DNA from 3 places in the Labrys sp. (in: a-proteobacteria) genome. Region 3 is predicted to be linked to each of the others. Evidence: riboswitches for the same ligand, from Rfam matches in the RefSeq annotation. Region 3 holds a riboswitch; each other region holds the start of a gene.
What was found. A riboswitch is a leader RNA that binds a small molecule or an ion and turns the genes downstream of it on or off. The one in region 3 is predicted to bind cobalamin.
Positions count from the first base shown of each region.

Region 1: another riboswitch for cobalamin. It lies ahead of QM672_RS00165 (DUF1636 family protein); the one in region 3 lies ahead of bluB (5,6-dimethylbenzimidazole synthase).
Region 2: another riboswitch for cobalamin. It lies ahead of metE (5-methyltetrahydropteroyltriglutamate--homocysteine S-methyltransferase); the one in region 3 lies ahead of bluB (5,6-dimethylbenzimidazole synthase).

Region 1 covers NZ_JASGFM010000001.1:32,452-36,701, forward strand. The annotation lists gene QM672_RS00155 ((2Fe-2S)-binding protein) at 1-280, opposite strand, end outside; gene QM672_RS00160 (hypothetical protein) at 675-1,040, opposite strand; cobalamin riboswitch at 1,136-1,354, shown strand; gene QM672_RS00165 (DUF1636 family protein) at 1,462-1,845, shown strand; gene cobW (cobalamin biosynthesis protein CobW) at 1,842-2,876, shown strand; gene cobN (cobaltochelatase subunit CobN) at 3,024-4,250, shown strand, end outside.
Region 2 covers NZ_JASGFM010000061.1:2,468-6,717, reverse strand. The annotation lists gene QM672_RS30695 (fumarate hydratase) at 29-1,669, opposite strand; cobalamin riboswitch at 1,979-2,177, shown strand; gene metE (5-methyltetrahydropteroyltriglutamate--homocysteine S-methyltransferase) at 2,442-4,250, shown strand, end outside.
Region 3 covers NZ_JASGFM010000001.1:281,779-286,028, reverse strand. The annotation lists gene QM672_RS01395 (hypothetical protein) at 1-450, shown strand, start outside; gene QM672_RS01390 (TerB family tellurite resistance protein) at 443-1,078, opposite strand; gene bluB (5,6-dimethylbenzimidazole synthase) at 1,147-1,884, opposite strand; cobalamin riboswitch at 1,927-2,108, opposite strand; gene QM672_RS01380 (cupin domain-containing protein) at 2,246-2,866, shown strand; gene QM672_RS01375 (substrate-binding domain-containing protein) at 3,004-3,945, shown strand; gene QM672_RS01370 (ATP-binding cassette domain-containing protein) at 4,230-4,250, shown strand, end outside.

The sequences.
Region 1 (4,250 bases), 250 kb from region 3:
GTACGTCCTCGGCAAGCCAGGCCTGCTGGACCGGATGCTTGCCGTCCGCCGACAGGCCTTCGATCGTGGTGATGGTGGCGCCGTCGACGTCGCCGACCTGGGTCTGGCAGGAACGGATGGCGGCGCCGTTCACATGGACGGTGCAGGCGCCGCATTGGGCGATGCCGCAGCCGAACTTGGTACCGGTGAGGCCGAGTTCATCGCGCAGGACCCAGAGCAGAGGGGTTTCGGGCTCGATGTCGAGCCGGTGGGTGGTCGAATTGACGGTGATGGCAACCATAGGCAGGCCTTCCAGCGGCTGATGCCGGGCAGAAGGTCCGGGCCCATCGGCGTCGGCCTTCTGGTGGGCGATTGCGGGAAGGCGAAATTGTGGCGGCAATCATGGCGCTGGGGTGACGGGTAACGCAGACGTGAGAGTTTGTGCAGTCTGGAAGCGATCGAGAAACACTGCTGCCGAGGGTGACCAAAATGGGCGGATCATGAAGATGCGGACGAGGACTACAGTCGTCGTCACTACAATTGCGCTGACGTTTCCTCCGTCATTGCGAGCGCAGCGAAGCAATCCAGTTTTGGTAAAGCGCGTCGCTCATGGCTTCTGGATTGCTTCGCTGCGCTCGCAATGACGCAAGCCGGATGTCTCCACCAAATCACGACTATGATGTCAGCCGCCCTGGCTATTGCTTGAACCAGATCCGGCTGTAGCCGAGCGCATCCCCGGCGATGGCGACGAGAACGCCGATGGAGACGAGGATGAGGCCGGTCAGGAAGATGCGCACGATGCGGCGATAGACCAGCCCCTGCAGCGAAGTGGGCGAGAGCATGCCGGCCAGCGCCCAGACCTGGAAGATGATGCCGCCCCCGATGAGGAAGACGGCTGCCAGGTCCTCCGGGATCCAGGTTCCCGGCTGCGAGGCCCAGTTGTTGAGGAAGCCGAGCGAGAAGGCGAGCACGACGCCGATGGCCGTCACCGAACCGCCGCGGAAGATGACGTCGATCTTCTCCGGCTCGGTCGGCGGTGCCGGCGGCTTGTCTTCGGGCATGTCAGCCTCGCTGATGTGGCAATGTCGCCGGCCTTTATGCCGGATTTTGCGCGTGGTTTGGAAGCGGGAACATTGACAAGCACGCCCGCGCACCCCTTATGTCAGCCGCGATCGGTCTCTCGTTAAGAGAGAAGAGGGAATGCGGTGCGGATGAAGAGGGGCCCGGTTGAGGGCTGTCTTGGATGCCAAAGCCGCGGCTGCCCCCGCAACTGTAAGCGGCAAGCGTCCCGCCTTGAGGCCACTGGGCAACCGGGAAGGCGGCGGGGGGCGATGAGCCGCGAGCCAGGAGACCTGCCGGTCGCACTGCTGTCACCGGTCCGGGCGGGGCGCCTCGGAGGCCGGTTCCGTCTTCCCGGACGATCGCCGGCCATGCCGTCGGTCCCGCGCCCTCCATCCGCTCCGGCGGCGATGAACAGGGCCGATGCCAGAAACAACTCTCCCAGTCCGGCTGCTCGTCTGCGTGACCTGCAGGCGCGAGGGCGATGACCCCGAGGCGCCGCGCCAGGGCGCCCGGCTGCGCGATGCGCTCGCGGGCATGCTGCCCGAAAGCGTCGAACTGCAGCCGGTCGAGTGCCTGGGCAATTGCAAGCGTTCCTGCACGGTGGCTTTGTCGGCGCCCGGTACCTGGACCTATGTTTTCGGCGATCTCACTGCCGAGAGCGGCCCCGACATCCTCACCGGGATCGATCTCCTTGCCCATTCCAGCGACGGCCTGATGCCCTGGCGCGGCCGTCCCGACGTCTTCAAGCGCAGCATGATCGCGCGCATCCCACCCATGCCAACCCTCAAGGACGCCGCCGAATGAACGCACACAGCAAGGTTCCCTGCACCATCGTCACCGGCTTTCTCGGAGCCGGCAAGACCACGCTGATCCGCAACCTTCTGGCCACCGCCAACGGCCGCAGGCTGGCGTTAATCGTCAACGAATTCGGCGATGTCGGCGTCGATGGTGACATCCTGAAATCCTGCGGCATCGAGAGCTGCCCGGAAGACGCCATCGTCGAGCTCGCCAATGGCTGCATCTGCTGCACCGTGGCCGACGATTTCGTGCCGGCGCTGGAGACGCTGCTGGCACGCCCGAACGCGCCCGAGCACATCGTGATCGAGACATCAGGTCTCGCTCTGCCCAAGCCGCTGGTCAAGGCCTTCAACTGGCCGGCGATCCGTTCGCGCGTCACCGTCGACGGCGTCATCGCCGTGGTCGACGGCGCCGCGGTCGCGGCCGGCCGTTTTGCCGACGATCCGGAAGAGTTGAAGCGCCAGGCCGAGGGCGACGCTTCCCTCGATCACGACAATCCGCTCGAGGAGGTCTATGAAGACCAGCTCCTCTGTGCCGATCTCGTCGTGCTCAACAAAGCCGATCTCCTCTCCGCCGGCGAGGCCGACAGCGTGGAGAAGGACATCGAGAAGACCGTGCCGCGCGCCGTCAAGGTGGTGCGCACCTCCGAGGGCCGCATCGACGCGGCCGTGCTGCTCGGGCTCGGTGCCGCGGCCGAGAACGACCTGGAGGCCCGACCCTCCCATCACGACCACGAGGCGGAGCATGACCACGACGACTTCGATACCTTCATCGTCGACCTGCCGGCCATCCTCGATGCCGATGCCCTGGTGGCCAAGCTGAAGGCGGCGGCCGAGGAGCATGATATCCTGCGCATCAAGGGCTTCGTCGCTGTCGACGGCAAGCCGATGCGCCTGCTGGTCCAGGGCGTCGGCGCCCGCTTCTCGCAGCATTTCGACCGCGCCTGGGCGCCGGAGGAAACCCGTTCGAGCCGCCTCGTCATCATCGGCGAGAAGGGCATCGACCAGGCCGGCATCCGCAAGACGCTGGAGGGATAAAGCGAAGATGAGGTATAGCTCGACGCCTGCCTGTTCGTCATGCCCGGGCTTGACCCGGGCATCCGGCTCCGATGCGAGCTGGATTGCCGGGTCAAGCCCGGCAATGACAAGGTGGCGGGCGTTGTTCTTTGGTCCGGAACCGTCCTGATGCATCTGCTGCCGGCCGATACGCGTTCGCTCGATGCCAGCGAGGCCGCCGTCGATCTCGACCAGGCTCCCGGCGCGATCGTGTTCGCCTCGCTGACCGACAGCGACCTCGCCCTGGCAGCTGCATCCGGCCTCGACGATCTGCGCCTGGCGCCGCTGCAGAAGCTGCGCCATCCGATGTCCGTCGACCTCTACATCGACAAGACGGCCCGCCACGCCAGGACGATCGTGGTGCGCCTGCTCGGCGGCCTCGATTATTGGCGCTATGGCGTGGAGGAACTGGCGGCGACGGCGCGCACCCGCGGCATCGCGCTCGCCTTGATCCCCGGTGACGCCAGGCCGGATGGGCGACTGTCCCAGCTCTCCACCGTGCCGCAGGAGGCGCTGGACCGGCTTGCGCAGTACTGGCGCGAGGGCGGGCCCCGGAACGCCCGGGCCTCCTTGCTCTATGCCGCCAGGCTGGGCGGCCTCGATTTCGGCGAGCCGGAAGCGCCGCTCGCCGTGCCGAAATATGGGATGTTCCTTGGAGCGCGGACATCCTGTCCGCATCTTTCTCACCAATGTGCCGCGTCAAGAGCGGACAAGATGTCCGCGCCCCAAGCCGCCATCTTTTTCTACCGCTCGATCCTGCTCTCGGCCGACACCGCCCCCATCGAGGCCCTGGCGCGGGCGCTCGATGCCGAGGGCCTGGCCGTATCGGCCTTCTATGTCGGTTCGCTCAAGGATGGCGAAACCGCCGAATGGGTGCGCCGGCAGCTTGAGGACCTTCAGCCTCGAGTGATCCTCAATGCCACCGCCTTCTCGGCTCTGGATGATGACGGCGCTTCGCCGCTGGATGTGGCCGGCTGTCCCGTCCTCCAGGTGATCACCTCCTCCTCGGCGCAGGAGGCCTGGGAAGCCTCGACCCGTGGGCTGTCGGCCAGCGACCTCGCCATGCATGTGGCGCTGCCCGAGCTCGACGGCCGGCTCTCGGCGGGCGTGATCTCCTTCAAGGCCGAACGCGAGGAGGGCGCCTTCACCCGTCTCGCCCATGCCCCGCATGACGAGCGCATCGCCGCCGTGGCTGCCAAGGCCGTCGCCTGGACGAAGCTTGCCACGAAGGCGCGGGCGGAGCGCAGGCTCGGCCTGATCCTCTCGAACTATCCGGGCGCGGATGGCCGTCTCGCGCACGCCGTTGGCCTCGATGCGCCCGCCTCGGCCCTGGCGATCCTGGAGCGGCTTCGGGAC
Region 2 (4,250 bases), on a different contig from region 3:
CTCGCCGAAAAAGTGGGGATGAGCGAACTCAACCGAGGTTGAGTTCCTTGAAGAAGTCGTTGCCCTTGTCGTCGATGACGATGAAGGCCGGGAAGTCCTCGACCTCGATGCGCCAGACCGCCTCCATGCCGAGTTCGGGATATTCGAGCACCTCGACCTTCTTGATGCAGTCCTGGGCGAGGCGCGCGGCCGGGCCGCCGATCGAGCCGAGATAGAAGCCGCCATGCTTGGCGCAGGCCTCGCGGACCTGGGCGGAGCGGTTGCCCTTGGCCAGCATCACCATCGAGCCGCCAGCCGCCTGGAACTGGTCGACATAGCTATCCATCCGGCCCGCCGTGGTGGGGCCGAAGGAGCCGGAGGCATAGCCGGCCGGCGTCTTGGCCGGGCCGGCGTAATAGACCGGGTGGTTCTTGAGGTAGTCGGGCAGCCCTCCCCCCGCTTCCAGCCGTTCGCGCAGCTTGGAATGGGCGAGGTCACGGGCCACGATGATGGGCCCCGTCAGCGACACACGCGTCTTCACCGGATGGCGCGACAGGGTCTCCAGGATATTGGACATCGGCTGGTTGAGATCGATCTTCACCACCGCTCCGCCGAGCTTGCTCTCGTCGATCTCGGGCAGGAAGCGCGCCGGATTGTGCTCGAGTTCCTCCAGGAAGACGCCGTCCCGGGTGATCTTACCCATGGCCTGGCGGTCGGCCGAGCAGGAAACCCCAAGGCCGATCGGCAAGCTGGCGCCGTGGCGAGGCAGGCGGATGACGCGGACGTCGTGGCAGAAATACTTGCCGCCGAACTGGGCGCCGACGCCGAGCGACTGGGTGAGCTTATGCACTTCCTTCTCGAGCTCGAGGTCGCGGAAGGCATGGCCGAGTTCGGAGCCCTCGGTGGGCAGGCTGTCGAGATAGCGCGCCGAGGCCAGCTTCACCGCCTTCAGCGTGAGTTCGGCGGAGGTGCCGCCGATCACCACGGCCAGATGATAGGGCGGGCAGGCCGCGGTGCCGAGCGTGAGGATCTTTTCCTTCAGGAAGGCGATCAGGCGGTCCTTGGACAGGATCGAGGGCGTGGCCTGGTAGAGGAAGGTCTTGTTGGCCGAGCCGCCGCCCTTGGCGACGAAGAGGAACTTGTAGGCCTCCTCCCCTTCCGCGGAAATGTCGATCTGCGCCGGCAGATTGGTCTTGGTGTTCTTCTCCTCGAACATCGACAGCGGCGCCAGCTGCGAATAGCGCAGGTTCTTCTTCTCATAGGCGTCGCGGATGCCTTGGGCGATGGCGCCCTCGTCCTCACCGTCAGTCCAGACCTTGCGGCCCTTCTTGGCCATCACGATCGCCGTGCCGGTATCCTGGCACATGGGCAGCACGCCGCCGGCGGCGATATTGGCATTCTTGAGGAGGTCATAGGCGACGAAGCGGTCATTGTCGGTCGCCTCGGGGTCTTCGAGGATGTTGCGCAATTGCTGGAGATGACCGGGGCGCAGCAGGTGATTGATGTCCATGAAGGCCTGCTCGGCCAAGAGCCTGAGCGCCTCGCCATCGACCTGCAGGATCTCGCTGCCGCCGAGCTTCTCGACCCGCACGCCCTCGCTGGTCAGCTTGCGATAGGGTGTCTCGTCCGCTCCCAGGGGAAACAGCGGCACATGGGGATAGCGTGAATTGGAAGCGGAATCGGCAGGCATGGAGAGGATCTCCGGATCAGAACGGGCCAAGGCGGTGCCGGGGCGCCGCCGGTTTGGCCCTGATGTAGTCGCTTTTCGCGCCGCTGCCTACGATCAATTGGAATCGTTCCATGCTGATGGCACCCTGGCCATTCGTGCTTGGCCCAACGAAGCACTCAGGCGGGCACTACCATGGACACCCGGCTTGTGGTTGCGATTGAAGCCGGCGAGGGCCGCCGCCAGGTCGCGATCCAGGGACACTCCATGAACGGATGACATCCCCACATAAACATGTCTTTATATCTCCCTTGACTTCCGAGACACCTTGTCGTTTGCTGTCGTGGTCGAGGTTCTTCCATTCTCGCAATGGAAGCTAAGAGGGAAGCCGGTGCGATGCCGGCGCTGCCCCCGCAACTGTAGACGGCGAGAGCTTGCCTCATCATGCCACTGCCTGCTTCACGCGGGTGGGAAGGCTGGCAGGTTCGGTGAGCCGTGAGCCAGGAGACCTGCCCCGACGAACGTAAACGTCCTCGGGCGGGGTGTCCCGGTGGTTGCATGACAGAGCCGGTGTCCCTGGCCGCGTCAGGCGCTCCCGTACGGCCTTTGCCCCCAGTTCTCATGGGGTCTGCCGATGTTCAAGCTTCAAACTGCCATCATGCGTTACGATGCCGTCGATCCGGCTGTCCGACGACGAATGTGTTGCGGCGTGCCCTGACCGCACGCCGCTCCTCCGCCTCGACCCATTCACTCATCGCGAACCGGGACCGCCAGAGGTCACCGGCCGGAGACACGCATGTCCATTCCCATTTCGACGCTCGGCACGCCACGCATCGGCCCACGCCGCGAACTCAAGACGGCCCTGGAGGCCTTCTGGGCCGGAAAGCAGGACGAAACCGCCCTGCTCTCGACGGCAGCCCAGCTGCGCGCCAGCAACTGGGCCCGGCAGAGCCTCCTCGGCGTCACCCATATCCCCTCCAACGACTTTTCGCTCTACGACCAGGTTCTCGACATGAGTGCGACGGCCGGCGTCATTCCCCGCCACTATGGCTGGGAAGGCGGCCCCGTTCCGCTTTCGACCTATTTCGCCATGGCGCGCGGCAGCCAGGGCCGTAACGATCGCGGCCATGACGATCGCGACCATGCGGGCTGCAGCCACGGCGGCCATGGCGGCGGTGTCCCCGCCCTCGAGATGACCAAATGGTTCGACACCAACTATCACTACATGGTCCCCGAATTCCGTCGCGGCCAGGCCTTCGAACTGGCCTCGGCCAAGCCCATCGACGAATTCAGGGAGGCCGCAGCGCTCGGCTTCCATACCCATCCCGTGCTGATCGGGCCGGTGACCTATCTGCTGCTCGGCAAGAGCAAGGATACGGATCTCGATCCTCTCGCCCTTTTGCCAGGGCTCCTGCCCGTCTATGCCGAGATCCTGCGCAGGCTTGCCGCTGAGGGCGCGGACTGGGTGCAGTTCGACGAGCCCTGCCTGGTACTCGATCTCGACGAAAGGACGCGAAAGGCGCTGCGCCACGCCTATGACGTTCTCACCGGCGCCGTCTCCGATCTGAAGATCATGATCGCGACCTATTTCGGCGGCCTCGGCGACAATCTCGAACTGGCACTCGGCCTGCCCAGCGCAGGCCTGCATCTCGATCTCGTCAGGGCGCCCGCGCAGTTGCGACAGGCGGTCGAACGGGCACCGGCGGACAAGGTGCTGTCGCTGGGCGTGATCGACGGGCGCAATGTCTGGCGGAGCGACCTGACCGCCCTGCTGGATCGCATCGAGCCGGAGGTCGCGGCCCTCGGCACCCACCGCGTCGTCCTCGCCCCGAGCTGTTCCCTGCTCCACGTTCCCTACGATATCGAGGCCGAGAGCGCGTTCGATCCCGAACTCCGCAGCTGGCTGGCCTTCGCCGTCCAGAAGATCGGCGAGCTGAAAACCTTGTCGACAGCCCTGGTCGACGGGCGGCGGGCCGTCGCTGATGAGCTCGCCCAATCGGACGCAACAGCTGCGGCCCGCCGCGTATCCGCCCGTATACACGATACTGGCGTCGCCGCCCGAATGGCCGAGCTCACACCGGCCATGGGCGAGCGGCAACATCCCTATCCGCTGCGTCGCCGGGCCCAGGAGTGGCTCGGTCTGCCGCCCTTCCCCACCACGACCATCGGCTCCTTCCCGCAGACCGGCGCCGTGCGCAAAGCGCGCGCCGACCATGCCAAGGGCCTGATCGGCGATGCCGATTATTACGACTTCCTGCGCGAGGAGACCAGGCAGGCAATCGCCTGGCAGGAGAAGATCGGCCTCGACGTGCTGGTGCATGGCGAATTCGAACGCAACGACATGGTGCAGTATTTCGGCGAGCAACTGGCCGGCTACGCCTTCACCAAGCATGGCTGGGTCCAGAGCTATGGCTCGCGCTGCGTGCGCCCGCCGATCATCTATGGCGATGTCTCACGTCCTCAGGCCATGACGGTGGAATGGGCACGCTTCGCACAATCCCTGACCAAGCGCCCGGTCAAGGGCATGCTGACCGGACCGGTCACCATGCTGCAATGGTCCTTCGTGCGGGACGACCTCGAGCGCGAGCAGGTCTGCCGGCAGATC
Region 3 (4,250 bases):
ATAGACTGGCCGGTGGCCGACAAGGCGATGTGGCTGGAAGTGCGCGGCCATTTCAAGACGGTGATCCGGCTCAATCGTGAGACCTGGGGACTGATCGCCAAGGAAACCGACGACGACCACGAATGGCTTCCCGGCCCACGGCAGAAGAGCGGCGTGCTCCCCTCCCTCGAAGTGACGCAGGAGCGCATCGACTCGTGGCTCGCGCTGCTCGGGCAGGTCGACGAGGTGCTGGACGGCAAGCTTTTGATGCCGCATTGGCGCTTTGCCAAGGGCATCAATCTCGCCAGGGTGTTCGAGCAGCCCGGCAACTTCGACCTGGTGCTGTGGATCACCGGCCCGGGGGCCCTGCCCTACCTCGACAATGGCAAGGTGATGGACGCCGAGGCCTGGGGACAGGCCACGCGCATCTTCGGCGGCGACGTCGCGAGCTACGCCTTCTATTTCAATTGAGCGAGCGCCCGGCTGCGGCATCCGGCGCGAGCAGGTGCCGCTTCAGGCGAACGATCGCCTCGCGCTGCAAATCGCTGGCCTCACCATAGGCATTGGCGACCTCGGTCAGCATGTCGATGAGCTGCTGGCGCTCGGGCAAAGACAGGCGGGCGCGGAAAAGCGGCACCAATTCCTCGGCAACCGGCGTGAACACCCGGCCGCGATCCGTCAATTGCAAGGCCTGCTCATAGATACGCTCGCGGTCGCCGATCCCGAGCGGGTCGCTCATCAGGGCGAGGATGGTGTCCCGTTCGGCCCGGGTCAGCAACCCATTGGTGCGGACGAGCTGGATCATCAGGACGACGGCAGCGAGCCTGGGATCATCGATGGCCTTGAGCGAGACACGCTCCAGCGCCTGAGGCCGGACCGTGTCGGCACCCCGGTCGAGCGGGAGGGGAACCACCTTCGGGACGGCCTCGAGCCGGCGTGCTGCCGCCGGCTTGCGGGCCTTGCCGCGCAACAGCCAGAACAGGCCGACGACGGCGGCCACGAACGCTCCGATCAGGATCGCCCTCGGCCCCTCCAGCAGGACCAGGCTGGTGATCAGCAGAGCAATGATCCAGATCGCATTCTTACGCAGGAAATCCATCGCCCGTATCATCCGATCGGGACGGCGCATATCTGCGCCGGCCACCCCAAAGCATTTTGTGCTTTGCTCTATGAAGCTGCATCTCCCATAGCGGCCCGCATGGCGGCGAGCAAGGGATGGCCGGGCTGCCGGCCGTCCCAGCCGTCGAAGCTCAGCACAGCCTCCGGCGGCAGGCGCTGGCGCCAGCCCTTCACCTCCAGTTCGGGCCGGGCATAGGCTTCGTGCACATAGCCCAGGCACAGATAGGCGACCGGCACCACCCGCGCGGGAATGCCCAGCGCCTCACGCAGGCGCGCCGGATCGACGATACTGACCCAGCCGACCCCGACCCCCTCGGCCCGTGCAGCCAGCCAGATATTCTGCACCGCGCAGACGGTGGAATAGCGGTCCATCGCCATGTCATGGGTGCGGCCAAGCACCACCGGGCCGGCGCGGTCGGGATCGCAGGTGATGCACAGATTGACCGGGGCATCGATGATGCCTTCCAGCTTCAGCGCGCGATATTGCGCCTGCTTTTCAGGCGGGAACATTGCCACGGCCTCGGCATTGGCTTCCTCGAACAGAGCCTGCACCTTGCGCCGGGTTTCGGGGCAGCGCAGCACGAGAAAACTCCAGGGCTGCATGAAGCCGACCGAGGGCGCGTGATGCCCGGCCGTGAGGATGCGGGCGAGGACATCATCCGGCACAGGCTGCGGGCTGAACTGGCTGCGAACGTCCCGCCGGGTGAAGATAGCGCGATAGACGGCTTCACGTTCGGCCGGCGAAAACGGCCCCGAGGGCGCGAGCGCCTCGTTGGATGGGTCCATCGTCATTCCCCTTGCGATGGCAATCGCCGCGCCGTCCGCGCACGCCGATCTATCGCCTCCGGCCGGTCTTCTGACTCGGGATCCACCCATCCGGACGCCTTCCCCGCAGAACGAGTGGCCTGAAACCTGCCCGGATAGTCCCCCTTACAGCGTTGGGCACGTCGCGGCTTCAAACCGCGTTCCCGATTCTCCCGCAAGCGGGCACCGAAGGTCTTGCGGGTGTAGCATGGCAGGTGCCGGCTGCCCAGCCGTTTGGGGCGCCGATGCCGAGCTGCCAGCGGCGAAGTGGACAGGGTGCAGGCTTGTGGCCTAGAATCGTCGGCTAGGCTTTCGGGCAATGACGCATCCTGGCAATCGCGAAATGAACAAAATCGATCTCAAACGGCGCGCCGGCGATCAGCCCGATCCCCTGGAACAGGCCAATCCCGTGCGGCTCGGCACCCGCCTTCGCCTGGCCCGGCAGACAAGGGGGCTGACGCTAAAGGCCCTGGCCACGGCCGCGGACTGCTCGGAAAGCCTGTTGTCCAAGATCGAGAACGGCAAGGCTTCCCCTTCCCTGCCCATGCTGCATCGCCTCGTCGAGGTGCTCGGCACCAATATCGGCTGGATGTTCGAGGAATCGGATAGCGAAGAGGGCATCGTCTTTCGCGCCGGCACGCGCCCGCTGATCTCGCTGGACCCGCTCCGGCGCGGCGAAGGCATTTCGCTGGAACGGGTGATCCCCTATTCGCCCGGCCACCTTCTCCAGTGCAACATCCACCATATCGAGGCCGGCGGCGAGAGCGCCGGGCCGATCCAGCACCAGGGCGAGGAAGTCGGCTATGTGCTGGCCGGAACCGTGGAGCTGATGGTCGGCGAGCGCACCTTCAAGCTCTCCGCCGGCGATACCTTCGTGTTCAAGTCGGAACTGCCGCACTGGTATCGCAACACCGGAACCGAGCGCGCCAGCATCTTCTGGGTCAACACGCCCGCCACCTTCTGAGGCTTTACGCCGTCGGCGTTTCAAGAATCCCCGAAACCGCCATTCAAGTAACTTGACATGAATTCAAGTCTCTTGAATGATGCGGATGTCAGAACTGAGAATGAGCCCGGCACGGGCCATCCATGAAGGGAATTGAAATGCGGCTTTCAAAATATCTCGCCGGCTGCGCGGCGGCGGCAGCCCTGGCGCTGTCCCTCGGATCGGTGTCCGCTTCGGCCGACACTTTCGCCCTGGTCACCATCAACCAGCAGGCCCTGTTCTTCAACCAGATCAACGAAGGCGCTGAAGCCGCCGCCAAGGCGGCCGGCGCCAAGCTCGTCATCTTCAACGCCAACAATGTTCCAAGCGCCCAGAACGACGCGATCGAGAACTACATCACCCAGAAGGTCGACGGCATCATCCTGATCGCCATCGACGTCAATGGCGTGAAGCCCGCCATCACCGCCGCCAAGAAGGCCGGCATCCCCGTCATCGCCATCGATGCCCAGATTCCCGACGGCGACAATGTCTCCTTCGTCGGCGTCGACAATCTCAAGGCGGGCGAGGACATCGGCAAGTTCTATGCCGACTACGTCAAGGCCAAGCTGAATGGCACCGCCAAGATCGGCGTGGTCGGCGCCCTCAATTCCTATATCCAGAACCAGCGGCTGGACGGCTTCAAGAAGGCGGTGACGGCGAGCGGCCTCAAGGTCACCTTCCTCGACACCGTCGACGGCCAGAACGTGCAGGACGTGGCGCTGAGTGCCGCCGAGAACCTGATGACGGCCAACCCCGACATGACCACGCTCTACGCCACCGGCGAGCCCGCCCTGCTCGGCACCGTCTCCGCCGTGACCAGCCAGGGGCGCACCGACGGCGTCAAGGTCTTCGGCTGGGACCTGACCAAGCAGGCCATCGAAGGCATCGACCAGGGCTGGGTGACCGGCGTGATCCAGCAGGACCCGGCCGGTGAAGGCAAGGCTGCGGTGGAAGCCCTGACCAAGCTCAAGAAGGGCGAGAAGATCGAGCCGATCATCAACGTTCCCGTGACGATCGTCACCAAGGAGAACGTCGACAAGTTCCGGGGCATGTTCAAGTAACGGGCCGACGGCGATTTCCTGATTAAGGTCGCGCTGCCCCTCACCTTACCTCTCCCCGTAAGAACGGGGCGAGGGGACTTCGATCGCGCATTTCATACCGAAAAGATCTCATCTCGCCCAACCGTTGGGCGAGATGACAGGGCTCAAGAATCGATCACAACGCTTGCGCGCCCTCGCCCCGTTCTTACGGGGAGAGGTAAGGTGAGGGGCAGCACGAGCTTTCGAGATTTGTGAAGTCTCATTTCCGAAGCCTCGGGACGGACTTTTCATTGCCAGGCGGAACCATGATGGACAGTGGCGAACCC